Regions from separate parts of the Irregularibacter muris genome, predicted to be linked through region 1. Evidence: riboswitches for the same ligand, from Rfam matches in the RefSeq annotation. Region 1 holds a riboswitch; the other holds the start of a gene.
What was found. A riboswitch is a leader RNA that binds a small molecule or an ion and turns the genes downstream of it on or off. The one in region 1 is predicted to bind S-adenosylmethionine.
Positions count from the first base shown of each region.

Region 2: another riboswitch for S-adenosylmethionine. It lies ahead of metK (methionine adenosyltransferase); the one in region 1 lies ahead of NSA47_RS12780 (methionine ABC transporter ATP-binding protein).

Region 1 is NZ_JANKAS010000014.1:49,325-60,209, reverse strand. It holds gene NSA47_RS12825 (ABC transporter ATP-binding protein) at 1-1,203, shown strand, start outside; gene NSA47_RS12820 (MATE family efflux transporter) at 1,347-2,732, shown strand; gene NSA47_RS12815 (chromate transporter) at 3,022-3,588, shown strand; gene NSA47_RS12810 (chromate transporter) at 3,591-4,154, shown strand; gene NSA47_RS12805 (ABC transporter permease) at 4,262-5,044, opposite strand; gene NSA47_RS12800 (ABC transporter ATP-binding protein) at 5,041-5,985, opposite strand; gene NSA47_RS12795 (TetR/AcrR family transcriptional regulator) at 5,978-6,583, opposite strand; gene NSA47_RS12790 (MetQ/NlpA family ABC transporter substrate-binding protein) at 6,758-7,573, opposite strand; gene NSA47_RS12785 (methionine ABC transporter permease) at 7,598-8,278, opposite strand; gene NSA47_RS12780 (methionine ABC transporter ATP-binding protein) at 8,226-9,305, opposite strand; SAM riboswitch class I at 9,409-9,521, opposite strand; gene NSA47_RS12775 (M20 family metallopeptidase) at 9,547-10,749, opposite strand.
Region 2 is NZ_JANKAS010000003.1:22,206-41,725, reverse strand. It holds gene NSA47_RS04600 (cation:proton antiporter) at 1-35, opposite strand, end outside; gene NSA47_RS04595 (COG2426 family protein) at 493-954, shown strand; SAM riboswitch class I at 1,089-1,188, shown strand; gene metK (methionine adenosyltransferase) at 1,422-2,615, shown strand; gene NSA47_RS04585 (PTS transporter subunit EIIC) at 2,996-4,570, shown strand; gene nagA (N-acetylglucosamine-6-phosphate deacetylase) at 4,670-5,863, shown strand; gene NSA47_RS04575 (chromate transporter) at 5,957-6,511, shown strand; gene NSA47_RS04570 (chromate transporter) at 6,508-7,032, shown strand; gene NSA47_RS04565 (MurR/RpiR family transcriptional regulator) at 7,279-8,040, shown strand; gene NSA47_RS04560 (family 4 glycosyl hydrolase) at 8,037-9,368, shown strand; gene nagA (N-acetylglucosamine-6-phosphate deacetylase) at 9,424-10,623, shown strand; gene NSA47_RS04550 (PTS sugar transporter subunit IIA) at 10,777-11,262, shown strand; gene NSA47_RS04545 (NAD(P)-dependent malic enzyme) at 11,337-12,506, shown strand; gene NSA47_RS04540 (RNA polymerase sigma factor) at 12,812-13,381, shown strand; gene NSA47_RS04535 (DUF1659 domain-containing protein) at 13,554-13,778, shown strand; gene NSA47_RS04530 (DUF2922 domain-containing protein) at 13,819-14,040, shown strand; gene NSA47_RS04525 (YvrJ family protein) at 14,158-14,301, shown strand; gene NSA47_RS04520 (PTS sugar transporter subunit IIA) at 14,476-14,898, opposite strand; gene NSA47_RS04515 (sigma 54-interacting transcriptional regulator) at 15,190-17,961, shown strand; gene NSA47_RS04510 (class II fructose-bisphosphate aldolase) at 18,090-18,968, shown strand; gene NSA47_RS04505 (sugar phosphate isomerase/epimerase family protein) at 18,974-19,520, shown strand, end outside.

The DNA of each region.
Region 1 (10,885 bases):
CTTCGGGTAAAAATGTCTGATACTTTTATGGAAACCAGAGTGACTATAGGAGAGGTAAACGCTACCTTAGAGAACAGTATCACAGGCATTCGAGTATCTAAAGCCTTTGGAAATAAGGAAAGTGAAATTAAAAAATTCGAAAAGAACAATAATATGTTTCAAGTGGCAAGGGCAAAAGCCTATAAGGTTATGGCTCAATTTCATACTGGTTCATCCTTCATTATTGATTTTCTAAATATTTTAGTATTAGGTGCTGGTGGTATTTTCTTCTATAAGGGATATATTAATATCGGAGACTTCGCAGCTTTCATCTTATATATAGGAAACTTTTTAAATCCCATTAGAAAATTAATTAACTTTGTGGAACAATATCAATCAGGAATATCTGGTTTTAAAAGATTTACTGAGATTATGGATCAACCTCTAGAAGTAGATGAGCCCAATGCCGTCACAGTAAATTCTGTAAAAGGTGAGATTGATTTTGATGACGTATCTTTTTCCTATGATGAGCATAAAACAATATTGGATGATATTAGTTTTACTATTGAACAAGGAAAAACCGTAGCCTTAGTTGGACCCTCTGGTGGGGGGAAAACCACCCTCTGCCATTTAATCCCTCGTTTTTACGAAACGGAATCAGGCAACATCTTCATTGATGGACGAAATATAAAGGAATTCACTTTAAAGTCTCTACGGAATAATATAGGAATTGTGCAGCAAGATGTATTTTTGTTCACAGGAACAATTTATGATAATATTCACTGTGGAAGATTTGATGCTACAGAAGAAGAAGTGATGGATGCAGCCAAAAAAGCCAATATTCATGACCTTATCATGACCTTACCCGATGGGTATAATACTTATATTGGGGAAAGAGGCGTAAAATTATCAGGTGGTCAAAAACAAAGAATTTCTATTGCTAGAATTTTCTTGAAAAATCCTCCTATCTTAATACTAGACGAAGCTACATCAGCCTTGGATAATGTGACTGAATTATTAATACAACAATCTTTAGAAGAACTTTCTAAGGGAAGAACTACCATTATCGTTGCCCATAGATTATCCACCATAAAAAATGCTGATGAAATTATTGTCATAACCAATAAAGGTATAGAGGAAAAGGGCAATCATGAAGCATTGGTAGCAAAAGAAGGTATTTATGCTAACTTATATAATTCTCAATTTAAAAATATACACTCGTAGACAACAAAGCGGTTAAGGCCACACTCATACAATAAAGTTTGGGAGAATATTCTTGTTGAACAACCTAGAGAATATTCTCCCAATTTTAAATTAAATTTTAGAACTGGAACGGTATACCTGTCCCAAAATTAGGAGGTAGAATTATGTCAAAAATTAAGGAGTTATTTTCTCCTAAGGATTTAACCCAGGGTACTCCTTGGAAACGGATTACTGAATTTGCAATACCCATGTTGATTGGTAATATAGCTCAACAATTTTATAACACTGCTGACTCCATTATTGTAGGTAGGTATGTAGGGGATAATGCTCTTGCCTCTGTTGGTAGCGCCGCACCCATATTAAACCTTTTACTTGTTCTCTTTGTGGGAATTGCCGTTGGTGCAGGTATTATGGTTGCTCAATATTTTGGCGCTAAAGATCGTGGAAAGCTCTCCCATACCATTGGTATATGCATAACCCTTACAGCCATTGCATCTGGAGTAATTATGATCGTCGGTCCTATTGTGACTCGTCCCTTACTTTCTTTTCTCAATACACCAGATACCATTATTGATTGGTGTACAAGGTACCTTATCATTTATTTTGTCGGTATTGGGGGCCTTGCTTATTATAATATTTTGGCCGGTGTACTACGGGGATTAGGCGATTCTTTATCCGCTCTTATATTTTTATTGGTTTCTACAGCTTTAAATGTTGTATTGGATCTTTTGTTTGTGGCAAAATTAGGCATGGGAGTACCTGGGGTTGCCTTAGCTACTGTCATTGCTCAGGGAATATCAGCGGTACTTTGTATGGTTAAACTGTTAAAAATGAAGGAAAATTTTGATCTTAACTGGAAAATGTTGAAATTAAACAAGGAATATTCTTATAAGCTTATAAAGCTTGGATTGCCTTCAGGACTTACCCAAGCAATATTTTCCTTAGCCATGATTGTTGTGCAGTCTCTCACCAATAGTTTTGGGGAGATGGTCATCGCTTGTAATGTTATTGTTATGCGGGTAGATGGTTTTGCCATGATGCCCAACTTTTCCTTTGGAAGTGCTTTGACAACCTTTACGGGGCAAAACATTGGAGCAAAAAAAATTGACCGGGTAGAAAAAGGAGCTAAAGACGGTACATTAATAGCTGTTGGCGTAGCCACTACAATTACTCTCTTGATATTGATTTTCGGTAAACATCTCATGGGGATTTTTACTGATACTAAAGATTTAGTTAATTTAAGCATGCATATGATGAGGATTCTTGCTGTAGGTTATATCGCTATGGCCGTAACCCAGAGTTTATCCGGGGTTATGCGAGGTGCCGGGGATACCATAACGCCTATGTGGATTTCTCTCATTACCACTGTTGTCCTTCGCGTACCTATAGCCTATGGCATTGCCTATTTTACCCGAAGTGCAGCTTATCCCACTGGTAGGCCTGAATCAGTCTTTATTTCCCTATTGGTTTCTTGGGTTATGGGAGCGGTTATTAATATATTTTTCTATAGAAAAGGAAATTGGCGAAGAAAAGGTTTTGCTGGTGAATAGAGGTAGGTTATCTGTCCTCCTCAGTTCAAATCAAGAAAAAGAACTACCGCTATGGGTAGTTCTTTTTCTGTTTTGCAGTCATAGATTTCCCCCCAGAATAAAGCACCTTAATCACTTTATTGGAAGTATTTAATAGGATCTATTCACTTTAAAATCAAATAATAATATTCCTATGAGAATCTAAATTTTATTCAATAATTTTAGTTGAAATACATTTATGCCTGTCCATTTTGGGTTGATTCCTATATAATTAAAGATTGAAGCTTAGTTTTATGGAGGTAATACTATAATGAAACGCAAAAATTTCAAACTATATTTTATACTGTTTAAAATCACATTTTCTATTAGCGCATTTACTTTTGGAGGGGGATATATTGTTATTCCTATGATGCGAAAGTATTTCGTAGAGGATTTAAAGTTAATTAGTGAACAAGAACTTTTAGATATGGCTGCAATTGCACAGTCCACACCAGGGGCTATTGCTGTTAATCTTGCTGTATTAGTAGGGTATCGTATTGCTGGCACTATAGGTGCCGTCATTAGTTGTATTGGAACTGTTCTGCCACCTTTATTGATCTTATCTGTTATATCAATTTTTTATAAAGCCTTCCGCAGTAATAAGATTATCTCTGCAATATTAAAAGGTATGGAGGCAGGAGTTGCCGCTACCATCGTAGATTTAGTCATCGATATGACTCAAGGAATTGTAAAAGAGAAAAACTGGCTATTATCCCTAATGGTTCCCGCTTCTTTTTTTGCCAGTTTTTTATTTAATATCAATGTATTAGTGATTATTATCTTTTGCTCTGTCTTATGCTTTGTTCAATCTTATATTAAAATGGGAAGGGAGGCATAAATATGATTAAAAGCATTCTTACTTTATTGATCAGTTTTTTACAAATTGGATTGTTTAGTATTGGTGGTGGATACGCTGTCATCCCTCTCATTCAGGAACAAGTAGTTGACTCCAATGGCTGGCTTTCCTTACAAGAGTTTACAGATATTATTACCATATCCCAAATGACTCCTGGCCCTTTAGCTGTCAATACATCCACTTTTGTCGGCATACGTATTGCAGGTATACCAGGAGCTGTGGTCGCCACTTTAGGATGTGTTTTATCAGGATTTTTGATTTCTATTTTTTTATATAACTTTTTTAAAAAGCATAGGGATATTGATAGTGTTTCTAATATATTGAGGGGTCTGCGTTCCGCTTCCATCGGCCTTATTGCCGCCTCTGCATCTACCATTATTTTGATTGCTTTTTGGGGCTCTTCCTCTCTTAATATTAAATTCATGGACATAAACATTTTTGCTGTAATCATATTCATGATTTCCCTATTTCTATTAAGAAAATATAAAACTAATCCAATATTTATTATCCTACTATCGGGGATTACAGGCTTGTTTATTTATCATTAATCCATGGGATAATGAAGGGGTAAGTTTATCCCTTTTTATCCCGCTAGCTTCTACTTTGTAATAAATAAAAAAGATAGATTTTTCTCTATATTACTTGTTATATCATGCTAACTTTGATCGGCATATCTCCACCAAAATATAGTGCCCACTAGCCCAAAAGCACTTGTTAAAAGTACAATAATAATACTGATCCCCTCAATCATAGCACTGTCACCTCCAGCAGCACCACTTAGAAGGGCAGGTATAGACCATGGAAAAAACTGTCCGTACCCTGTTACCGCAATAAATTGTGCTAATACAATAGTAAATACCATAAATCCAAGGGGAGATAGATATCCACGGCCAACACTTGCGAAAAAAGCTACTGGTGTTGATAGCAATATGGTTAGTATGGAGCAAACCATAAAAATAAAAGTACCTTGTATCATTATGTCAAATGACCACCCAGGTATATCAACCACTTTTCCAACAATTAAACCTAAAACCAGTACAATTATAGAAAGCATTAAACACCATAAAACGGCCACAATGAATTTAGAAAATACAATTATATTTCGTGATATTGGCAGTGCTAGTAAGTCTTTTATGGTTCTATCTGAATATTCCCTACCAAAAATCCAAGATGTAATAAATCCGAATACTACTAATCCACCGATTGCAACCGCCTGGGCAAGGAGACCAAAGTAAGAAGGCCAATCAGCAGTTCCCATAATATTTGCTTTTGCAGAAATAAAACCCAAGTTTTGTGCTAAGCTAGGATCTTTTAAAACAAACATAAAAAATCCCCCGACAAAGGGTACTATTGTAAGTGCAAGCATAGTGAGTAAAGGGACTTTAGAACGAAAAAACTTTTTTCCTTCTATTGAAACACAGGTTATTATTTTATTCACTTTACATCTCCCCCCCTCTCTTTAATGGTTCTTAAGAAATACATTTCTAAATCTTCCTTCTCAATTTTCAATAATGTTGGAGGGTGACCTGCATTTACAAGTAATGTAGCAATTTTTTCGGGGTTATTTACAGCATCTTCATTTTGAATTTGTAGGGGAAAAAGTTCCCCAGTTGTGCTTTTATCCTGGGTATATACCTTGTATCCTGTCTTAGAAAGAATAGATTTTATAGCAAGCCTATCTCTGCCATCTATTATTAAGGATTTCTTCAACTGACTTTCTAGTTGTTTTCCATCTATCTCCTTAATTAATTTTCCCTCATGTATTATGCCTATATTTGTAGTAATTCTTGAGATTTCATCTAATTTATGACTAGAGACCAGTACGGTTACCCCTGAATTTTTTGCTAAATCCATTAGCAGTTGACGAACTTCAACAATACCCGCGGGATCCAATCCATTTGTAGGTTCATCAAGGATTAAAATTTTAGGTTTATGCATCATTGCCTTTGCTATGCCGAGCCTTTGTGCATTTCCTAAAGAAAGATGCTTAGCCTTCTTTGATGCATAATCTTCCAATTTTAGCTTCTTTATGATCCAATGGACACAACTTTTCTCCTGAATCCCCCTTAATTGACGAACAATTTCTAGATTCTCTTTTACTGTTAAATCCGGATATGAATAGGGCGTTTCTACAATATATCCTACATCACGCCAAGTATCTGTATTCCCAGCACCTACCCTTTGTCCTTGAAGATAGCATTGTCCTGATGTAGGCGTTATCATACCTAAAAGCATTCGTATTGTAGTAGTCTTGCCTGCCCCATTTAGCCCTAAAAATCCAAATATATCTCCCTGTTTAACCGATAAGTTCACTTTGTCAACCACACAGGTTTCTCCATAAACCTTTGTTAAGTTCGTCGTACTAATCATTTCACTCATGATGATCATCCTCCTCAACGATTTGTTGAGCAAGACCTTTTATCAAAAGTTTAAGCACTTCATCAAAATCTTCTTCTCCAATTTCTTCAATATAGATCATACTCATGAAAATTGCCCTTAAAGAAGCCGTGACAACGTCTATATTTATATTGTCTTTAAGCTTTATATAAGAAAAAATCTTCTTTGTGAGTATATCATCCAATGAATGGTGATGCATAATCAGTTCCTTAGGTAATTTCCTCATAAGAAATTCAAATTCTTGATTTTGGATTATGTTCATAATAAAAGATTTTCTTACCTTTTGATATAGTCCGTAAATCAATTCTGTAAATTGATCAATTCCTATATTGTTCTCTTGCATTAACTTGTTGGATAGTTCATTCATAATAGACTTCTGATATTCTTCCAGTACCTCAAAAAATAAAATTTCCTTTGCAGGATAAAAACTGTAAAAAGATCCCTTGGATATCCCTGCCCTTTGAACAATTTGATCAATTGTTGTTTTCCTGACACCATATTTGCATAGACATTCCTGGGCTACCTTGTTTAATTTTTTTCTTATTAACTCTTTTTCACGATCACTAAATGCAGTTGCCATACTTTACCTCCATACTCTATGACTATATTTACTAATATAGTCATAGAGTATCATGGCAACAAAACTTTGTCAATAGAATGTATTTCTAATCTTGCGCTATGGGGAAACAAAGCGAAATCTTAATAAGAAGTACACGTTCCTTTTATTTAAGCGATGGAATCTTTCAATACTTATTTAAAACGCAGGAACTACATTTCCTTTATATACTTCATCAATGACTTCTTTTGTAGCTTCCTCTTGGTATATTTCGACTAATCTTTTTAGTGCTTCTTTATCCTTGTCTTTTGACTTAACGGCAATGATATTGATATAGGGCTTGGCATCTTCACTGCTTGCATCTTCAATAAAAATAGAATCCTCTGTGGGACTAAAATCTGCTTCTATGGCAACCCCATTGTTTATTATGGCAATGTCAACATCCGCCAAGGATCTTGGTATTTGTGTTGCTGCCAATTCTATTAATTCTAGATTTTTAGGATTCTCCACCACGTCCTTGATTGTTGGTATTAAGCCCACTCCCTCTTTTAATGTAATGAGTCCGGCACTCTGTAACAGGATTAGCCCCCTCCCTCCATTCGTCGCATCATTGGGTAGGGCGACCTTATCCCCTTCCTTTACTTCATCAAGGGATTTTAGTTTTTCCGAATATATAGCCATAGGTGCTAATATGGTATTTCCTATGGAAACAAGGTCTAGATTATGATCTGCCTTAAATTGATCAAAATATGCGATGGTTTGAAAGGCATTGGCATCTATTTCCCCTTCAGCTAAGGCCAAATTAGGACGAACATAATCCGAAAAAGAAATAATCTCTAATTCAATATTCTCTTCAGCCAATTTCTTTTGAACATAGTCCCATACCTGGTGTTCTGCACCATTTACTCCCAATTTGATGTTGATCTTTTCCCTATTTCCAGTTGTAGCACTGCATCCTGCTAAAGGTGCGATAATAAGTATTGCAACGATAGCCAATATCAATAATTTTTTCATTTTTCATTCCTCCTGTATTTTCTCTTAATGATTAATTCTTTTAACGATAAACTCTCCTAAGCCCTGCACAAAATTTACTAAAACTAAAAGAATAATTATGGTGACAATCATAATATCGGTCTTAAAATATTGGTAGCCATACCGTATAGCAAAGTCACCTAGCCCCCCGCCACCTACAGTACCTGCCATTGCAGAAAAACCAATTAAACTCACCATTGAAATGGTTAAGGCATAGATGATGCCTGCCCGCCCTTCTACAAGTAAAACACGATATATGATTTCAAATGGGCTAGACCCCATTGCCTCTGCGGCTTCGATAACACCGCTGTCAATATCTAGCAGTACAGATTCTATCTGTCTAGCTACAAAGGGGGTTGCGCCAAATACCAGTGGCACTAAGGCTCCCTTTATGCCAATGGTGGTACCCACTATAAATCTAGTTATGGGAATAATTGCCGCTAACAAAATAATAAAGGGAATGGATCGAAAAACATTAATAATTTTCCCTACAATTTGATAAACTATTTGGTTCTCTAAAATATGACCTGGTCTTGTCACCACTAAGGCGATACCAATGGGAATACCTAATAGAGTGGAAACAATTCCGGCCATAAATACCATAATAAGGGTCTCATAAAGGGCCTTAAGTAAATCAGGATATAATTCCATGAGGTTGGGTAGCCATGTCTGTATGAACTCTAACATCTTTTATCACCTCCACCTGTACAGTATGTTCCTGCAAATAATCTATAGATTTTAAGATATTGCCTTTACCCCCACTGAATTTCACAACCAGACTGCCTATTGCAACATCTTGAATGCTTTCAATATTTCCAAATAAGATACTTGCATCTACTTTAAATAGACGAGAAATCTTAGAGATAAAGGGCTGACCTGCTCTCTGCCCAACAAAGGAAATCTTAGCTAACATCTCTTCTTCCTCAATGCCATTGATGAATGACTCTTTACCAATAAACTTGTAAATATCTCCCTGTTGAAATACTGAGGATATAAACTCCTTAGTAATTTGAGCCTTGGGATAGGAGAATATTTCTAACACATTTCCACATTCTACAATATTTCCATCTTCCATAAGGGCAACACTATGACATATTTCTTTAATCACCTGCATTTCATGGGTAATGATGACAATGGTCAAGCCTAACTTCTCATTAATTTGTTTTAATAAACTCAAGATGGATTTTGTCGTTTGAGGATCTAAAGCAGAGGTAGCTTCATCACATAACAATACCTTAGGATCATTGGCTAATGCCCTAGCAATAGCCACCCTCTGTTTTTGTCCACCACTTAGTTGGGAGGGATAGGCAGATACCTTATCCTTTAATCCAACCAAATCCAAAAGCTCTAAAACTTTAGTTTCGGTTTCCGTTTTACTAAGACCACTTCCCTTTAAGGGGTAAGCGATATTTTGAAATACATTTCTAGCCTTCATTAAATTAAAGTGCTGAAAGATCATCCCAATTTTTTTTCTACTTTGTCTTAATTCTTTTTCAGAAAGCCCAGTTAATTCTTTTTGATCTACAATTATTTTCCCTGTTGTTGGTCTTTCCAATAGATTTATACATCGAATCAATGTACTTTTTCCTGCTCCACTATAGCCAACAATGCCAAATATTTCTCCCTGAGAAACATGTAAGTTGACTTCTTTCAGAGCTTTTACTGACTGGTTCTTACTAACATAGGTCTTACTGACCTGTTGAAGAAAAATCAATACACTCACTCTCCTTAATTTCAATAGCTAAAATTCTTGAAAACTCGAGTATTTGGACATAAAAATAACCCTATAGGAAAGGGCATACTGATTCGTTACACCTTCCCCATCTTCCAGGATAAAGTCCTGTTGGAATGAGCACCTGGCCTATGTATTTTACATAGGCTGGTTGCTGAGACTTCACTGGGCCAATCCCTCCATCTCTCTTGATAGGTAATTTTTATATTTTATTTCTACTCTTTTATTTTTGACTTTTAAATTCTTCTTTAATCTCCTGTAACAATTTCTGATTTACAATTAGGTCAAGACCTGTTAGGGCAAGGGCCTTGGCTCCTAAAACTAATCCCTTATCTCCCTCAGATGAGCATGCTGCCTCTCTAAAGGCTACGGTATGACCTACTAAATCCCTGGAACCTATTTTTACCGTGGGATGTATGGTAGCAACCACTTGACTGATGTTTCCCGTATCTGTTGAACCCGTACCCTGTTTATCAGATTCTGCAAAGCTTTCTCCAAGCCTTTCTAAGTTTCTCCTAAATACCTCATCAAATCTTTTGTTTAATACAAGGTTATCTACTGGATTTTGAAAAGCAATGACCTTTAAGCTTGTTCCTGTGGCAGTGGCTGCACCTTCTGCAACAGCCTTTACCTTATTGGTCACTTCATCCAGTTTCGTCCTAGTGGCCGCTCGAATATAAAATCTAGCCTTTGCATACTCAGGTATGATATTAGGAGCATCCCCTCCATGGGTAATAATTCCATGGATTCTTACATCATCTGTAACATGCTGTCGTAGGGCATTGATGCCATTAAAGAATAATATCACTGCATCTAAAGCATTAATTCCATTCTCGGGAGAGGCAGCCGCATGGGCAGGTCTCCCCACAAATTCAAAGTCTAATGGATCAACTGCCAAGGAATTGCTTGTCGTTCTGGTTTCATTAGAAGGATGGATCATCATACATGCGTCAATTCCTTCAAGTAGATTAGCCTTTACAAAGCTTCCCTTAGCACTTCCATTGGGTCCGCCTTCTTCGGCTGGTGTCCCAAAGACAACGACTTCTCCTCCTATCTCATCTAGTACCCGCCCCAATGCTATAGCTGCTGCTGTGCTAGCTACACCAATAATATTATGACCGCAGGCATGACCTAAACCTGGTAGAGCATCATATTCTGCCAAGTATCCAATGGCTGGACCTGGTTTAGCCTTGGATTTTTTTCGAGCAATAAATCCTGTAGGATGACCTGCAATATTTTTCTCCAGGATAAATCCTTCGTCTGCTAGTCTTTCTGATAATAATTGACTGGCGAAAACTTCTTCATTTCCAATTTCCGGGTTGCCATGAATTTCACGACTCATTTTAATGTAATTGGATTTATTCTCTTCAATGATTGAAAGAATTTGCTCTTGTATATGTTTTACATTTTCTTGATTGAAGACCATAGGTTTACACTCCTTATAATAATGATATTAACTGATTAAATACTAGAGATACAAAGGGCCCGATGTATCTTAAAATAAAAAACCTCTTCTTATATAAAATAAGAAGAGGTAAAATATCTATATTCAAATAAATATC
Region 2 (19,520 bases), on a different contig from region 1:
CCTACCATTAATACTATACCAATTTTTACAAGCATATTCAATTCATATTTCCCTCCAAAATTAATAATAAACAATGATAAAAATAAAAAAAGTGTCTACTGCACACTTAGATTTTAAGAAAGTTTGGTACTTGGCAAATTACACCAAATGTCCAACAAACATTTCATTTATAAAACAAAGCTCACTGGGTTTGTCACCTCCGGCTCATTTTGCATTCTGCATACTATCTTATAACAAGTTTGATTAAAATGCAACGTATAGTATACACGTATTTAATCATGTATATTTGTAGTAATATATTAAGAATAATTTTAAACACATTAAAGACATCCTTTATGGGACCATTTAATGGGAATATGCGTATTATTATTACTCACCGATCATATCTATAGAACAATGGGGAGTTTTCCCCAAGGAAAATACATTTTAAAGAAAAGTATAATAAAAGTTTAGAGAGAAAAAAAGGGGGGAAAGGGTCTAGTGAGGGTTTTATTGAGACTACTAAAAAGTGAACTCATGGTATTCTTAATGGCGGCTACCCCTTTGTTAGAACTCAGGGCATCCTTGCCCTATGGAATATTTGTACTGGATATGGGCTATTTTCATGCTTTTATCCTATCTGTTTTGGGGAGCATACTACCTGCACCCTTTATATTATGGTTTTTACCCTCGGTATTGAGTTATTTAAAGAAAAAAAGGGGGTTTTCCACTATAGCCCATTGGATTACAAGGCGCACTATCAAAAAGTCCAAAAAGCTCGAAACCTATAAATTATGGGGATTATTTTTATTGGTGGCAATACCTTTACCGGGGACAGGAGTCTGGACAGGAAGTGCGGTGGCAGCTCTTTTGAGAATCCCCTTTAAAGATGCATTATTAACATGTTTTGCGGGTACAATAGTCGCAGGAATGATTATTCTCTTGCTTTCCTATCATGCGACTTTGATGGTGTAAATATTTATTCAGCGCCTACCCCAATCACTATAACCATAGTAAAATCAGGGTTTACAAGTCACAAAAAAATGCATATACTTCTATTGACACAAAAAATCAACTATGCTATGATTAAAAACGAGCTGAATATGGAAAACTTATCAAGAGAGGTGGAGGGAATGGGCCCTATGAAACCCGGCAACCAGCATTGTGCACGGTGCCAATTCCTACAGAAGAAATTCTGCAAGATGAGTTAGTTGCCTACTAAAAATAACCTCTTCTGACCAGAAGGGGTTTTTCTTTTTTTATTCAGTAGGAAAGCAAAACTTCCTATGAAATAAAAAGGGAGGGGTTATTTCCCCTATGGTAGTCAGGAGGGGGCTCTAGAATGGAGGATTTTGCCATTGCCCAGAGGAATCTAGGGTTTCCTATTCCTAGCGGAAGCAGCTTTGCTGCTATTTTTTACTAAGGATAAAGGAGGTTTATTTATGGTGAGAAAATTATTTACGTCAGAATCAGTTACTGAAGGACATCCAGACAAAATTTGTGACCAAATTTCTGATTCTATCTTAGATGCTATATTAGAAAAAGACCCTAATGCAAGAGTAGCCTGTGAAACTTCAGTGACTACTGGTTTGGTATTAGTGGCTGGAGAAATCACCACCAATTGTTATGCAGACATCCCAAAAATTGTGAGACAAACTATAAAGGATATTGGATATACCAGAGCAAAATACGGTTTTGATGGAGATACCTGTGGAGTATTGACAGCTATTGATGAGCAATCGGCTGATATTGCCATGGGAGTGGATAAAGCCTTAGAAGCTAAGGAAGGGCAAATGAATGATGAGGAAATAGAGGCTATAGGTGCAGGAGATCAAGGAATGATGTTTGGTTTCGCTACCAATGAAACCCCAGAATTAATGCCTTTACCTATTTCATTGGCTCATAAACTAGCCTTTAGATTAACCGAAATAAGAAAAAATGGAACTTTAAAATATTTACGTCCCGATGGAAAAACTCAAGTAACTGTTGAATATGAAGACGACAAGCCTGTTAGAATAGATACTATTGTTATTTCTACCCAACACAATGCCAAGGTAGAAGGAAAAACTATCGAAAAAGATATGATAGAGCATGTGATTAAGCCGGTGGTACCTACAGAATTATTAGATGAAAAAACTCGGTACTTTATCAATCCTACTGGACGCTTTGTTATAGGTGGTCCTCAGGGGGATGCAGGACTTACTGGTCGAAAAATTATCGTAGATACCTATGGTGGCTACGGTCGTCATGGAGGGGGAGCCTTCTCGGGAAAGGATCCAACCAAAGTAGATCGATCTGGAGCCTATGCAGCTCGCTATGTAGCTAAAAATATTGTAGCAGCAGGTTTAGCCGATAAATGTGAAGTAGAATTAGCCTATGCCATTGGGGTAGCCCAACCTGTTTCTGTCTTTGTAGAGACCTTTGGTACAGCTAAAATTAGTGAAGATAAAATTGTAGAATTGATTAGAAAACATTTTGATCTACGGCCTGCTGGTATTATTAAAGAGCTTGACTTAAGAAAGCCCATTTATCGTCAAACAGCGGCCTATGGACACTTTGGGAGAACCGATGTAGACCTCCCTTGGGAAAGGACCGATAGAGCAGAGATGTTAAGAAAAGAAGGATTAGGTGCATAGATATTATAAGAGGTGACATATTGTGACTTCAATAAAAGGATTCTTAGTTTAGAAAAACTAAGAATCCTTTTCGTGTTTATCCTATATCTTGATGAATGTTTAAGCCTTTATCTTCTATAAGCTTACTTTAGTCACAAAAACTTACCAGCGGAAAATCACCTTGTACTTGGTCCTTTCAGATCTGGAATGATCAAAAAAGGGTTTATTCTGTGATATCATTTTAATAGGATGATTCTACAAAGAATTTACAACTCTTTTCATATCTATTTTTTTTATTGTATGCTGTAATCAATTACACTCTTCGCCACCCAGGTTATAGTAGTTTTCAGGGATATTTGTAGAATAATCAGAACAAAATAAATTTAAAAAGGGGTGGAAATATGTCATTTAGAAAAAGAGCAAGTGAAGAAATTCAGAGATTTGGTAGAACCTTACTATTACCAATCGCTGTAATGGCACCAGTAGGAATGGTACTAGGTCTTACCGGAGCATTAACACAAAGTTATATGATTGAACGATTACCTTTTTTAGGAAATGCAACTTTGCAACTTATTTTAAATAGTTTAAAGGGGATCGCAGATATCATCTTTAGCAATATTCCTGTTTTATTTGCCATGGGTGTAGCCTACGGTTTGTCCAAAAAAGACAAGGGGATTGCGGTATTCTCCGCTATTATTTCTTATCTGGTATTAAATGCAAGTATTAATGTTTGGTTATCGGCGACAGGTAATCTGGCAGACCCAGAGGTTATGGGTCAAGTAGGTCAGGGTATAGTACTGGGAATACAAACCATAAGATTGGAAGCTTTAGGCGGAATCATCAGTGGGATTATTGGAGCCTTAGTTACAGATCGTTTTTATAATTTGCAGTTTCCCTTGGCCCTTGCATTTTTCAGTGGGAAAAAATCTGTTCCTATTATCTCCACTGGAATCAGTATCGTTGTTGGATTGATTCTTCCATTCTTTTGGCAATATATTACCAAAGCTTTAATCGCATTATCTTTCATTTTGATTAGTGGACCCTTTGGAACGTTTATTTTTAGGATAATGAATCGAATATTGATTCCCTTTGGACTTCACCATGTGTGGAATTCCTTGATACGCTTTAGTGAAGCAGGGGGGACCTATATGATAGATGGGGAAAAGTTTGTAGGAGTCATTCCCACAATGAACAAGATTTTATTTGAATTGGGACCAAATCACGAAGCTTGGAATATTTTACCTGAGTTAACAAGATTCATGGCTCAAAATCAAATGTTATTAACTTTATTTATGATTCCAGCTGTTGGTTTTGCAATGTATAGATCAGCCTATGCTGAAAATAAACCTTATACTAAAGGTCTTATCTTAACTATGGTATTAACACCCTTTTTAGGCAATGTAACAGAGCCCCTTGAATTCTCTTTCTTATTTATTTCACCTGTATTATATGGAATTTACGTATTATTAAATGCAATAGGAGCTGTTGCCCTACATTTAATGGGAACGGCAGTAGGGTATATTCGAGGAACTATTTTCGACTTTGCCATTTTTGGTCTTCTTTATGAAAATACCAAATGGTATAACCTATTGATTGTAGGGATTCCACTGGCTATTGCTACCTATTTTGTATTTATGTGGGCCATTAAGAAATGGAATGTTGCAACCCCAGGTAGAGAAGAGGAGACAGTAGGAGATAATACATTACTAAAAGAAAAACGATATGATGAAGTGGCTAAAATTGTTGTGGAAGCTTTAGGTGGAAAATCAAATGTTCTTTATGTAGAAAACTGTGTCACTAGACTAAGAGTAGACTTGAAAGATTACAAGCTAGTGGATACGGACAAGATAAAAGAGTCTGGAACTTCAGGAGTATTTTTCCCAACGAAAAATCATATCCACGTGGTATTTGGACCCAATGTTGAGTTTGTAAGAAATGCAGTAGATGATTTTTTAGCCAGCGATAAGGCTGTTTAAAAAGAGGATAAAATACAATCCAATAGAAGTTTATATAAAATAGAGGGGCGAGATTTTGTCGCCCAGCTGCATAGAAATAAAAAAATGGGAGGGAATGAGATGTTCCTATACTCAGAAAATATTTATACTCCTGAAGGATTTCAAAAAGGGTATTTAAATATTCACGATGGAAAAATAATGGGTATATTTCAAGAAGTTGATGCAGAGGATGTTGTGGATTATGCCAATGGGATTATCATACCTGGTTTTATCGATATTCATATGCATGGCTGGGCAACAGGCTCTCTGTGGTTAAATGGAAACAAAGAAGCGGTAAAAAACATGTCCAAGGACCTCGTCAAGGTAGGGGTAACTTCCTACTTAGCAACAACAGGCACAGATGCTGTAGATACATTGAAGGGGCAATTAGAGGATACAAGAAAATTCATAGAAAATTGGGAGCCGACTAAGGGCTCCCAAGTCATCGGTGTCCATCTAGAAGGTCCCTTTATCAATAAAGAATACAAAGGAATGCAAAAAGAAGAATATTGTATAGATCCTTCCATAGAAATTACAGAAAGCTTGTTGGAAAGTGCCGGTGAAGGAAATGTAAAACTAATGACCCTTGCCCCAGAGTTGCCCAATGCAGATAGAGTAATTACTTATCTCCATGAAAAAGGAATTCAGGTTTCTATAGGTCATAGTGCTGCAGAATTTGAGGACATTGCAAGAGTAAAGGATTTGGGGGTAGGTGGCTTTACCCATACCTTTAGTGGCATGAGAGGATTTCATCATAGGAGACTAGGGGTAGTTGGTGCGGCTATGTATTTTGAGGATATGTATGCTGAATTTAGTAAACAGACAGGGATGACGGTAAAGCCAGAGGCCTTTGCCATAGTCTATAGACTAAAGGGTCCGGAGAAGATTATTTTATCTACCGACTGTACTGGATTAGCCCAGGTCAAGGAGCCTTTTTATCACTATATTCGCAAGTGCACATTTACTCCCTTTGGTAGTGATGTAAAGCTTATCTATGATGATGGACGGGAAGAAATTATGGATAAAAATAATTATGAGCAGGTAAAGGATATAGAACTTAGCTATTTAGGCTCAGTAAAAAATGTAGTAAAGAATGTAAAAGCCTCCATTAGGGACATTGTCAAAATGGCCTCGGAAAATCCTGCGAAATATATAGGAATAGATCACTATAAGGGCTCTATAGAAGCAGGTAAAGATGCAGATGTTATTGTCATAGATGATGAATGGAATTTAATTGACACTTATGTAAAGGGCGTCAAGCAAAATATTAGATAAATAGGCGGTAGGCTGGGTTTAAAATCATGATTTTAAACCCAGCCTACCTGACTTACAAGATTCAAAACCAAAGGGAAGGGATGCAATAAAAATATGAAAAAAATATGGGAACTTTTCTTTATTTATTTAAAAATAGGTGCTTTTACCATAGGGGGAGGTTATGCTATGGTACCCCTTATTCAAGAGCAAATTGTAGACAAGAAAAAATGGCTTACCGATAAAGAATTTATGGATATGTTTGCAGTGATTCAATCTGCTCCTGGTCCTATTGCCGTTAATAGTGCGGTGTTTCTAGGGTATAAGGTTGGAGGAGTAAAGGGATCTATTATGGCTACATTAGGAGCAGTTATTCCATCCTTTACCATTATTCTAATCATTGCAATGTTTTTTAGAAATTTTAGAGAATATTCTGTTGTAGATAGTATTTTTAAGGGTGTCAGGCCAGCGGTGGTTGCCCTAATTGCGGCAGCGGTGTATAAGCTAGTGAAATCCTCAAAATTTTCTATGGCAGGAATCATTATCTCTATATTTAGTTTACTGGCGATTATATTTTTAGATATTCATCCTATAGTATTAATTTTAGGATCAGCAGCTTTAGGAATTTTCATTTCAACCCATTCAACAGTAAGACAGGGGGAAAGAAAATGATCAGTACTTTCGTAGACTTATTTTTCACATTTTTTAAAATTGGCTCCTTTGGATTTGGGGGAGGATACGCTATGCTTTCTCTCATTCAAGAGGAAGTTACAAGTGCTCATGGCTGGCTGACCAAAGGAGAATTTTTGGATATTGTGGCCATAGCAGAAATGACCCCTGGACCTATTGCTATTAACATGGCAACCTTTGTAGGACATGAATTAGGAGGGATTCTTGGTTCAGCCCTTGCCACTTTAGGAGTAGTGCTACCCTCATTTATTATTGTTTTAATCTTAGTTCATTTATTTTTAAAATTTCAACAAAACCAAACCATTCAAAATGCCCTAGGGGGTATCCGACCTGCGGTTTTAGCATTGATTGCTTCAGCAGCTCTATTATTGGTGGAAGAAGCCATAATCGATGTCTATGGCATAATTATTGCTATTGTGGTTTTTCTTTTGGTAGCCATCAAGAAGGTGAACCCTATTATTGTATTGGTTTTATCGGGAATCTTGGGGATTTTTATTTATTAAGTAATGGATATACTTTGGTCGAAAAAATTTACCAACGGAAAATCTCTTGTATATAGTCTTAAAGGGGCTGAAATGCTTAAAAAGCTATTTTCTTATGGTACCATGAACTTAAGACCTGCAAGTGGAGGAGTATAACCAGATGAATTTACCTATTGAAAAAGGATATTCCAACGTATTTGATCAAATAGGAGAGGAACTAGATATGCAGTAGAGGAATTTACAATTTTGAGAAGGGAAAGGTGAAAAATGGATTTAAGCAGGTTGACAGAAAACTATGAAGAGCTAACAGATTTGGAGAAAAAAATTATTGAATTTTTGATGAAGAATCCAAAAGAAATATTGCATTTAACAGCCAATGAACTTGCTGAACGTATGTATGTTTCAAAAACTTCCATCATTAATTTATCCAAGAAACTTGGTTTTGATGGCTATAGTGAGCTGAGATATTATTTTAAACAACATATACAGAATAAAGAAAAAAGTATTCAAGATTTTTCCTATGATGATATATTGAGCTCTATTCATGATGAAGTAAGCAAAACCTTGTCTCTTCAAAGGGAAGATAATGTAAAGTCTATTGCGAATAGGTTATTGAAGTCAAAGGTAGTTTACATTATGGCAAGAGGAGCTTCAAAGCCCATAGGGAATTTATTAAGTTCTAGACTGGCAATGCTAGGAGTACGTTCTATATTTATTGATGATCAAAACCTCATTGGAGCCTTAGGGGATAGTCTAACACCGGATGAAACTCTATTAACCATTTCTCTATCGGGGGAAACTGAAATTATAAAAAATATTGCCAAAAGAGCTAGGGCAAAAGGAATAGATGTTATTGCTTTAGTGGCTTTTTCCAACAATAGCCTACAACGCATCGCCAATCATAAGATGTATTGTTTTGCACATCAAGTGGAAACCAAATACAATGATCTAATCTCAAGAGTAGGTTTGCATGCTTTAGTACAAATCTTAATTTCATATATAAATATGCAGAGAGGGGTAATGTTATGAAGCGAAGAAAATTAGGGATAACAATCGTTGGAAGTGGGAGTACTCGTATTCCTGCTTTGATTGGAAGCCTTATTGAATATAAAGACAGGTTCCCATTAAAAAAGCTAACTTTATTTGATATCAACATGGAGAGAATGAATTCCATGAGAAATTATATAGAACTCACCATGAAGGAGTACTATCCAGGGGTAGAGGTTTTATTCACAGACAATGAGGACGAAGCCTATATAGACACAGAATTTGTCCTTTGCAATATGCGGGCAGGAAATCTTGAGATGAGATCCTTAGATGAAAAGATTCCTCTGAAACATGGTTTGGTTGGGCAGGAAACCTGTGGTCCAGGAGGATTTGCCTATGGAATGAGATCTATAGGGGCTATGATTCATATGGTGAAAAAGATTAGAGAGTATGCACCGGATGCATGGATTTTAAATTATACCAATCCAGCTGCCATCGTAGCTGTAGCTTTAGATAAGGTGTTTCCAGAGGATAAAAGAATATTAAACATTTGTGACCAGCCCTATTCTATGATTAAATCCTTTGGAAAAGTATTGAATGTAGATATGTATGATATTGAGCCAAGATATTTTGGATTGAATCACTTTGGTTGGTTTACCCACCTATACCATAAGCCAACAGGAGAAGACTTGTTACCAAAGTTAAAATCATACCTTATGCAAGGAAATGACTTTAAACCATATAATGCAGAGCAAAGAGAAGCTTCATGGTTAAATACCTATAAAAATGTAAATAAAATTCTATCCTTCTTCCCAGAATATTTACCCAATACCTATCTCCAATATTATCTTTTTCCAGAGGAAATTGTAGCCGAGAGTGATCCAAACTTTACACGTTCTGATGAGGCTTTAGTTGGTAGAGAAAAGAAAATATTAGATATCTGCAAGCAGGCAAGAGAGCAACAATCTTTAGAAAATATTCCTTTTTTAAGTGGAGCTGTACATGGAAATATGATGGTGGAGGTAGCTGAATCTATTGCCTATGATTTAAAGCAATTATATGTCATTATTATGAGAAATGAAGGCGTCATCAATAACTTACCTGACGATGCTATGGTGGAAGTAGTCGCGGCATTGACTCAAAATGGGGCAGAGCCTTATCGGATAGGAAAGATTGGCACCTTCTACAAGGGACTTATTGAAGGACAATATGCTTATGAGAAATTAACAGTAGAAGCCTATCTGGAAGAAGATTATACAAAAGCACTACAGGCTTTAACCTTAAATCGAACCATTGTTAATCCTGAAAAAGCAAAGGCTGTATTAGATGATTTACTAGAAGCCAATAAAGACTATTGGTCTTTGCACTAGGACAGAAAAAGATAGTCACGATATTTCTATAATATAAACAGGGGAGGGAAATTATATGTTTTTATACTCTGAAAATATTTATACACCTGAGGGCTTTCAAAAAGGGTATTTAAATATTGAACATGGAAAAATCAAGGGCATTGTTCAAGAAGTTGATGAAAAAGAAGATGTGGTGGATTATACCAATGGGATTATCATACCAGGTTTTATTGATATGCATATTCATGGATGGGCAACGGGTTCCTTTAAGTTCCAAGGGGATAAAAAAGCCCTTCAGAATATGTCTAAAGGACTTGTCAAAGTAGGGGTAACTTCCTACTTAGCAAGTACAGCAACAAATGCAGTAGAGAAGTTAAAGAAACAAGCCAGTGATGCTAGAGAATTTATGGAAGAATGGATACCAGAAAAGGGCTCCCAAGTATTGGGCATTCATCTTGAAGGTCCCTTTATCAATAAAGAATACAAAGGAATGCAAAAAGAAGAATATTGTATAGATCCTTCCATAGAAATTACAGAAAGCTTGTTGGAAAGTGCCGGTGAAGGAAATGTAAAACTAATGACCCTTGCCCCAGAGTTGCCCAATGCAGATAGAGTAATTACTTATCTCCATGAAAAAGGAATTCAGGTTTCTATAGGTCATAGTGCTGCAGAATTTGAGGACATTGCAAGAGTAAAGGATTTGGGGGTAGGTGGCTTTACTCATACCTTCAGTGGCATGAGAGGATTTCATCATAGAAGATTAGGGGTAGTTGGGGCGGCTATGTATTTTGAGGATATGTATGCTGAATTTAGTAAACAGACAGGGATGACGGTAAAGCCAGAGGCCTTTGCCATAGTCTATAGACTAAAGGGTCCAGAAAAAATTATTTTATCTACTGACTGTACTGGATTGGCCCAGGTTAAGGAGCCTTTTTATCACTATATTCGCAAATGTACATTTAGTCCCTATGGTGAAGATTCTCTAAAATGTGTTTATGATGATGGCAGAGAAGAAATCATCAATAAATATGAGTATGACAATGTAAAGGATGTAGAACTTAGTTATTTAGGGTCGATACAAAATGTGGTTAAGAATGTAAAAGCTTCTGTAAGTGATATTGTAAAAATGACTTCAGAAAATCCTGCAAAATATCTTGGAGTAGATAGCTACAAGGGTTCTATAGAGGCAGGTAAGGATGCAGATGTTATTATTATTGACGATGAGTGGAATTTATTGGATACTTATGTAAAGGGAGTAAAGCAAGATATTCAATAGTGTATTAAAGAGGCTCTGCTTAAAATGATGTTTTTAAATATAATCTGCCGAGGGGTTACCCAATAGCCAATTTTTTTAAAACGTCTTTCAGTGGCATAGAGAAATTATGACCAAAAAGCAGGTAAGCAATATAAATGAATAGGAGGTCAAACAATGTTTGGGATTTTAAAGAAATCAAATAAAAAGTTAGAAATTAAAGCTCCTATAAAGGGAAAACTAATAAAAATAGAAGATGTAGATGATCCAGTTTTTGCACAGAAAATGGTGGGAGACGGCGTGGCTATTGATCCTAAAGAAAACAAAGTACTATCTCCTATTGATGGAGAAGTCATTGAGGTCTTTCCTACTAAACATGCCTTGGGATTAAAAACCGAGAACAATGTGGAAATTCTTATTCATATTGGTTTAGATACAGTAGATTTAAAGGGTGAAGGTTTTGAAGTTCATGTTAAGGCTCAAGATAAAGTAAAGATTGGAGATCCTTTAGTTACCTTTGATAGAGAGATATTAAAAGAAAAGGCAAAATCTTTAATTATCCCTGTTCTCATCACCAATTATCAAGAGATGAAAGCCATTGAAATAAAAGAAGGAGAAATCAATCCAATAGAGGATACCATTATGACGGTTAAAACAAAGTGAAACTTTAGACATCACAGGGAGAATATTCAAAGGACATAAAAATTGTCATTTACTTTCTAAGGGCAGGTGTTACCATGGATTTTTCAGAAAAAAGTTTAATCATGCATGAAGAAAATCAAGGGAAAATAGAAGTCACTTCTAAGATTAAAGTAGAAAATAGAGAGGATTTAAGTATAGCCTATACTCCTGGGGTAGCTGAACCTTGCAGAAAAATATATGAGGATCAAAAGGATGCGTATAAGTATACCACAAAGGGAAATCTTGTGGCAGTGGTGACCGATGGAAGCGCTGTACTTGGTTTAGGGGATATTGGACCAGAGGCAGCTATGCCAGTAATGGAAGGAAAGTCAATTCTTTTTAAAGAGTTTGCCGATGTCAATGCTTTTCCCATTTGTTTAGCTACCAATGAGGTAGAGGAAATTGTAAAGGCAGTAAAACTCATTGCACCTACTTTTGGCGGAATCAACCTTGAGGATATTAGTGCCCCTAGATGTTTTGAAATTGAGGAAAGATTAAACAAGGAATTAGATATTCCTGTTTTCCATGACGACCAGCATGGTACAGCAATTGTGGTTTCTGCAGGATTAATTAATGCACTAAAAATTGTTAATAAAAAGATTGAAGACATAAAAGTAGTTGTCAGTGGTGATGGCTCAGCAGGAATTGCCATTGTAAAAATGCTTTTAAACCTTGGGGTACAAAATATTCTGGTTTGTGGAAAAGAGGGGATCCTTTATGAAGATTATTCCCACAATAAATATAAAAATGAAATTGCAAAGATAACCAATAAAGATCAGAAAAGGGGAAACCTCAAGGATGCCCTAGTAGGTGTTGATGTATTTATTGGAGTGTCTGTAGGCAATATTGTTACAGAGGATATGATTAAATCCATGAACAAAGATCCCATTGTCTTTGCCATGGCAAATCCTATACCAGAAATTATGCCTGATTTAGCGATAAAGGCTGGTGCCAAAGTGGTAGGCTCTGGACGCTCTGATTTTGCCAACCAAATTAACAATGTATTGGCTTTTCCGGGAATATTTAGAGGGGCATTAGACATCAGGGCAAAGGAAATCAACCAAGAAATGAAGTTAGCGGCTGCCTATGCCATAGCCAATCTCATTTCCCAGGAAGAATTAAAAGAAGACTATGTCATTCCCGATGTTTTTGATAAAAGAGTAGTTGATCATATATCAAAAGCGGTAAGGGAGGCAGCTGTAAAAACTAGAGTAAATAGGATATAAAGTATTTTCCAGTCTATCCTTTGATCAAATTTAAAGACTCCATCTTATATAAGATGGAGTCTTTAAATTTTTACTTTTTTTGTCCTTTTTGCTATATTAAAGTTTTAGGATAGATTAACTTTTCCCTAAAACCCTATTGTTCTTTCTTCAGTTCTAGCCCTTAGTCACTTCATTTTTCACAAACTATGGTTAAGTCTCCAGATACTTTCCCTTAGTTCAACATATCCCCATTGCCCTTAAAAGCTTATACTTAACCATACCTGCAGGGGAAAAGGGCCGGCCTCACAAAAATGTGGGGTGATAAAATGATTGAACAACAAAATATTGAACATCTTGTACGAAAAGCCCAAAGGGGGAATGGAGGAGCTAAGGAAGAATTAGTACAATTATTTCATCCTTTACTGGTGAAGAGTATCAGAAAATACTTTGGAATAAACCAAGATACTGAGGATTGGTTACAGGAGGGGAGAGTGGTCATCCTCAAAGCGATTAAAGAGTACAAAGAGTCTTTAGGAGTACCCTTTGCTGCCTATGTGCAAAAACAGGTTTTTTATTATTATGTCAATGAAAGAAAAAAGACAAGAGAAGTAGTGATATTAGACCAACCTCTAGGAGAGGACAATACAAGCTATTTGGATTTGTTATCTGATGATAGAGAGCAAGTGGAGGAAAGGATGGAGGAAAAGGAACAGAGAAATTCCCTAGATAGGGCCATGAGCTTACTTTCCCTGAAACAAAGAGAAGTGATTCTTGCCTATTATGTAGAAGGAAAAAAACTAAAGTCTCTGGCCAGAGAGAAAAATCTATCTTATCAGGCCATAGTAAAGCGAAAGGCAAGAGCATTAACACAATTAAATAAGATGATGAAAGGATAATATTTTGTGAATTCTTTTTTTAAAATAGCAGTCTATTTTGTCATTCTATGAACATAGTGAAAAACCTAAGATTTTAAGGTTTTCCCTATGTCTATTCCCAAAAGTTAAAATTTTAATGGGTTACTTTTTCTTTCCTTTTCCATTTATGAAGTGTAGAGAGGAGGTGAGAAAAATGGCAGTAGATGCAAATGTAGTAAGCTCAAGAATGCAACTAAAGTTAAAAACCGGAGTAAATGAAAGTGGTAAGGACATCATCCGAACCAAGACCTATTCCAACGTAAAGGTCAGTAGCGAGAATCAATCCATCTATGGTGTAGCAAATCAGCTAGCAGGGTTACAAAACTATCCCTTAGAAGAAATCCACAGAGTAGATGACGTATTGCTTATCAACCTTTAGAAGGGACTAGGAAAAATTCAAAGAGAAAGGAGGGTAAACTATGGCAACATTAAGACTAGAAATGACCTTTAAAAACACAGAGGGAAGAACCAGCAAAATAGCAGTAGACAACGCTAGAGATGATCTAACCGATATAGAAGTTAAAGAAGCAATGGACAGCATTTTAGGGGACAATATCTTCATCACTACCGGTGGAGACTTGGTAGAAAAATCTAAAGCAGAGCTTATCACAACAGAAGTCAAAGAATTTGAGATAGAGTAATGCAATAAAACAGACCTGCTTTTTACCAGCAGGTCTGTTTTATTAGGGCAAGGGATAAGCTTCATGTGGGACGGGAGGTAAAAAGATATAGAGAAAATAGAGAAGGGAGGATGAAAAATGGAAGAATTATTGGTGCAGATCGGAAACTTTGGTTTTCCTATGGTAATTTCCATTTATCTATTGGTGAGATTTGAAGGGAAAATCACCAATTTAACTCAAAGTATTTATCAACTGGCAAAGGTAATTGAGACCATGAAATAACTCTTTAGCTGAAATAGGGCAGTTAGATAATAAATATTGACAAAATAAGAAATTCCTTGGGTAGAATAATTTATATCCAGGGAATTCTTGTTATGACATAATAACCAATACTTCCTCTCCCTAAGTGTATTATTTTTTAATAATTTTAACAGTTGCAATTTAATTTAATAAGAACTAAAAAGCTTCAGATATTTCTCTATTTTTCTCCAAAAGACAATTACAGTATTGAATTTGCTCCTGAGCTATCTTTATAGAATCTCCAATTAGCTTTTCTATATTTTCGTTTTGAATATTTAAAACAATCTCCAATAATAAGGGAAGATTAACTCCACATATGAGGTGAACATTGGGGAATGAAATATAATTCATAAATTCATTATTTATGCTTCCTCCCAGTAAATCTGTTGCAATAATAATTTCCTCATCAGGTTTCAAAGAGGAAATTATATTTTTTATTGGCTTTTTTATCTCGGATATTCCCTCAGTATAAGCACATAGTACATGAATGAAATCTTGTTTTCCTATAATTAGTTCCAATGAAGATTTAATTCCTTCAGCAAAAGTTCCATGGGTTGCGATTAATAATTTTCTAGTCATAAGAACCACCTTTCGTAAAACTATTCAGCTATGATTTTGAATTTATAATACACTTTAAGAAGCAAAAAACATGCCAAATTAGTGTCAAAATTAAATATGAAAAAAGTGAAAGAAGAATACCATATGTTTTGAATTGTATCATAGTGTATAAATTATGCTCAATTTTAGCTGATAATCCTATTTTTAACGATACCCTTAATTATATTTAGAAAATATGAATTATTGACAATTGTTAAACCATTATTAATAATAAAGACTAAAGACAAATTCAAATTTAAAGGGTGATATGATTTGCTTAAAGAGTCATTGATGGAAGATATTAAAAAATCTACAGATTCAATGAAGATTGAAAACTTGGGTACTGGATGTACGGCGAAAGAATTAGCAAAAAAATACAATGTCAAACGCAATACAGTAAGTCATTACTTAAATCAATTAATTGGTACCGAACTCTTTAAAATCAATACAAGACCAGTATGCTTTGTGCACAGAAAGACCTTTGAGAAGAAATTTTTTAAGACATCTAAGTTTATCTATAATAGTTTTGATGAATTACTTGCAGAGAATCGTGCAGGGAAGACTAAAGAAGTAGAGGCCAGCAAAAGCTTAGACGATTCGTTATTGGGGATGATTGGGGCAAAGGGGAGCTTAAAAAAATCAATAGAGCAAATAAAAACATCGGTATTTTATCCAAATTCAAGTTTAACTATTTTACTACATGGAGCAACAGGGGTTGGAAAAAGTTATATAGCAAAACAAATACACCGCTTCTCTGTAGAAAATGAAATATTAAAGCCAAATTCACCTTTTATAACATTAAACTGTGCACAATATGCTAATAATCCGGAACTATTATCCAGTATTCTCTTCGGACATGTTAAGGGAGCATTTACAGGTGCCCATGTTACGACAAAAGGTTTAATAGAATCAGCAAATGAAGGCATGCTTTTTCTAGATGAAGTTCATAGACTAAATAGTGAGAGTCAGGAAAAATTATTTATTTTTTTAGATCAAGGTATATATAAAAGAATAGGTGAAAATGATGTTTGGCATAAAGCTGATGTTAGAATTATAATGGCCACCACGGAGGATTTAGAGTCTAATTTTTTAGAGACATTTTTAAGGAGAATACCTATTATAGTGAATATCCCTTCTTTAGAAGATAGAGGATATCAAGAAAAATTAGAATTTATTTACCAATTTTTTATTAATGAAAGTCAAGTATTAGATCGGAATATAAAGATATCAGGGAATGGAATAGAAGCCTTGATATTCCATAAATACATTGGAAATGTAGGGGAGTTGCAAAATTCAATAAAGTATATATGCGCTGCACTCTACGCAAGACACAAAGAAAATGATCCTCTAGAGATTAATCTTTCAGATTTAACAGAAGATATATTGAGGGAGATTGCGGAGAGAAATGAGAGTAAAATAAAAAAGCGAAAGGATATAGTAATTACTCCAAATACAACAATACAAGATATCCTTCAAGAAAAAACAGAGGAAGAAAATATATATGATGAATTATTTCTACAGCTTTCAAGTTCATATAGAAAGTTAAAAAAAGATAAGATAAGTAAAGAGAAATTTGAAAGAAGAACGGCCCTTTGCATTAATAAGACTATAGATACCTTAATTTATAATCAAACCTCTGAAAAGGATAGCATGCTAATGAAATATGTAGTAAATAGTGTTCAGGAAGCATTTCGTTATGCAGAATATAGTTATAATGTTAAATTTGGAGGGAATAGTCTTCATGCAATTGTAGCTTATTTTTTCTATTTAAGTAATAATCCCGTAGTACTCCAGGATAAAAATAAAATTTCCAAGGGATTTATAGAATATGTAAGGACTAACTATAGCAAAGAAATGCAAATTGCTAAAAGAATAATGGATATGCTATCTTTTAAAATGGATATCTTGCCCAATGAAGAAAGTCTAATTCCTTTGGCCCTATATTTTAATCGTTTGCATATTAAAAATATCAATAATAGACCAAGGGCTATTATTTTAGCCCATGGATATGCAACGGCTAGTAGTATAGCAAATGTTGCAAATAGACTATTGGAAGAAAATATATTTGAGGCTGTAGATATGCCTTTGAATAAGACTATTGATGATGTCATAGAATGGGTAATTGATTATATAAAATATAATGATATTAGCAATGGAATATTACTTTTAGTAGATACAGGATCCTTAAAAAATGTATATCAATCCCTTGAAACTGTGATAAAGGTACCTATTGCAATTATCAATAATGTTTCCACACAATTGGCCTTAAATACTGGTCAAATGATAAAGAATGGCTTGAACTTGGCAGAGATTATTAAAAAGTCAAGAAATTATAATTATACAGATTATAAAATTATATATCCTAAGAAAAATAAACAAAGAGCCATTATAACCTGTTGTTATACTGGGATGGGCACTGCAGAGCAGATTAAATCCTTATTAGAGGAAAGTATGCCCGATGGAATAGATATAAAGGTTATTTCCTGCGATTACAATCAATTAAAGAAAATGGGAAAAGAGAACTCAATATTTCAAGGGTATGAGATTATTGGAATTGTAGGAACGGATAACCCAGCAATAGAGGAAGTAGAATATATTGCTTTAGATGAACTAGTATCAGGTAATGCAGAAATAAAAATGACAAGAATTTTTACTCATCTGAATGAAGAAAAATTTGATGAGTTGAACAATAATATTATTCATAATTTTTCCCTGAGACGTTTAATAGAGAATTTGACAATTTTAGATACTGATAAAGTTATAGGACATATTGAAGAGTGTCTAAGGCAATATGAAATACTAGCTAATTCGAAAATATCAAATAATAAAAAGATTAGCATATTAATACACGTAGGATGCTTGATAGAAAGATTAATTCGAAGATCTCCTATAGAAGAGTATCCAAATAAAGAGCAATTTCAAGAGTGTCAAAAAAAGCACATAGAATTAATACAAAAGTCCTTTAGTGGGATAGAACAAGCTTATAGTGTCAAAATACCTATTGCAGAGATAGGTTATATCTATGATATCCTTAATGAATTATAAGGTTTATCAGTATCTTTTTATGAGCAAAAAGCGTGACTCTATATTGGCACGCTTTTTGCTTTTATTTATAATTGACAGAATGATAATACCATGAACTTAACATTTTATAATTTGAAAGGAGTTAAAAAATGATTATATCAATGTCAGAAATGCTACAAAGGGCAAAAAATGAGAATTATGGCATTGCAGCCCCAAATGTATTTAATCGAGAAACCATAGAGGCAGCTTATTTAGCAGCAATAGAGTTAAGGGCGCCGATGATATTAGATGTAGCAGCTGTCCATGGAATTTATGAATGTGCAGATATTGCCCGTTTTTATGAAAGAAGATATCCAGAGGTTCCCGTCGCACTAAATCTAGACCATGGTGGGCCCTATGAATACATCATCCAGGCAATTCATGCGGGATTTAGTTCTGTAATGATCGATAGATCTACCCTTTCTTACGAAGAAAATGTAAAAGAAGTGAAAGAAATAGTAAAAATTGCCCATGCCGTAGGTGTTTCGGTAGAAGCTGAACTTGGCCATGTTGGACAGGGGGAAGAATATGAAACAACTAGAGACTCTGGTCTTACGGATCCTTCAGAGGCTGCAAGATATGTGGAAGAGACAGGTATAGATTGTTTGGCCGTTGCTATTGGTACTTCCCATGGAACCTATAAGGGTACTCCCTATCTTGATTTTGATTTATTAAATAGGATTAAAAAAGAAGTAGATATTCCCCTTGTATTGCATGGCGGATCAGGGACTGGCGATGACAATCTGGCTAGAGCAATAAAAGAAGGAATTCAAAAGGTGAATCTAAATACAGATATAAGCAAGGCCGGGCAAGGGGCTTTAAGAGATGCTCTAAAGGGTACAATAGAATTTGCATTAGATAAAAGTGCTACTGGAGAATTTGCATCCAAGAAGTTAAATCTACAACAAACAATAGCTTTGGGAGTAGAAGGATATAAAGAAGAACTAAAGAGATACATGAAGTTATTTAACTCTGAAAATAGGTGGTAGATAGCATGAAACAGGTTCACTTGGAACAAATAGCTCCAATGAATCACATCTACAGGTTTTATGAACTAAAGGATTATTTTAAAACAATAAGTGATATTGGTTACAAAAGTATTGATCTTTGGACCTGTGGTGCACATTATCTACTGGATTATAATTCTTATCAACAGACCAAACCAATAAAGGATATGCTCAAAAAATATGGACTGTCTGTAATTTGCATTACTCCAGAACAGACCTGTCCAAAGCCTCACAATATGGCATCAAAGAGCCCTGAATTAATCAAAAGGACCAGAGCATATTTTCAAAATGCTATTTTAGCTGCAAGCGAGCTAGAATGTTCAAAGATTTCCATATCATCAGGATGGCAGTTTTTATCTGAACCTAGAGAGCAGGCTTGGAATAGATCTGTAGAAATGGTGGGCACATTATGTAATTTTGCGGAAAAGTATGGTGTATATCTTACTATGGAAACCTTATCACCTCAGAGTACCACACTAGTAAATACCATCAATGATATGGAACAAATGATAGAGGAAGTTAACTCAAGGAATT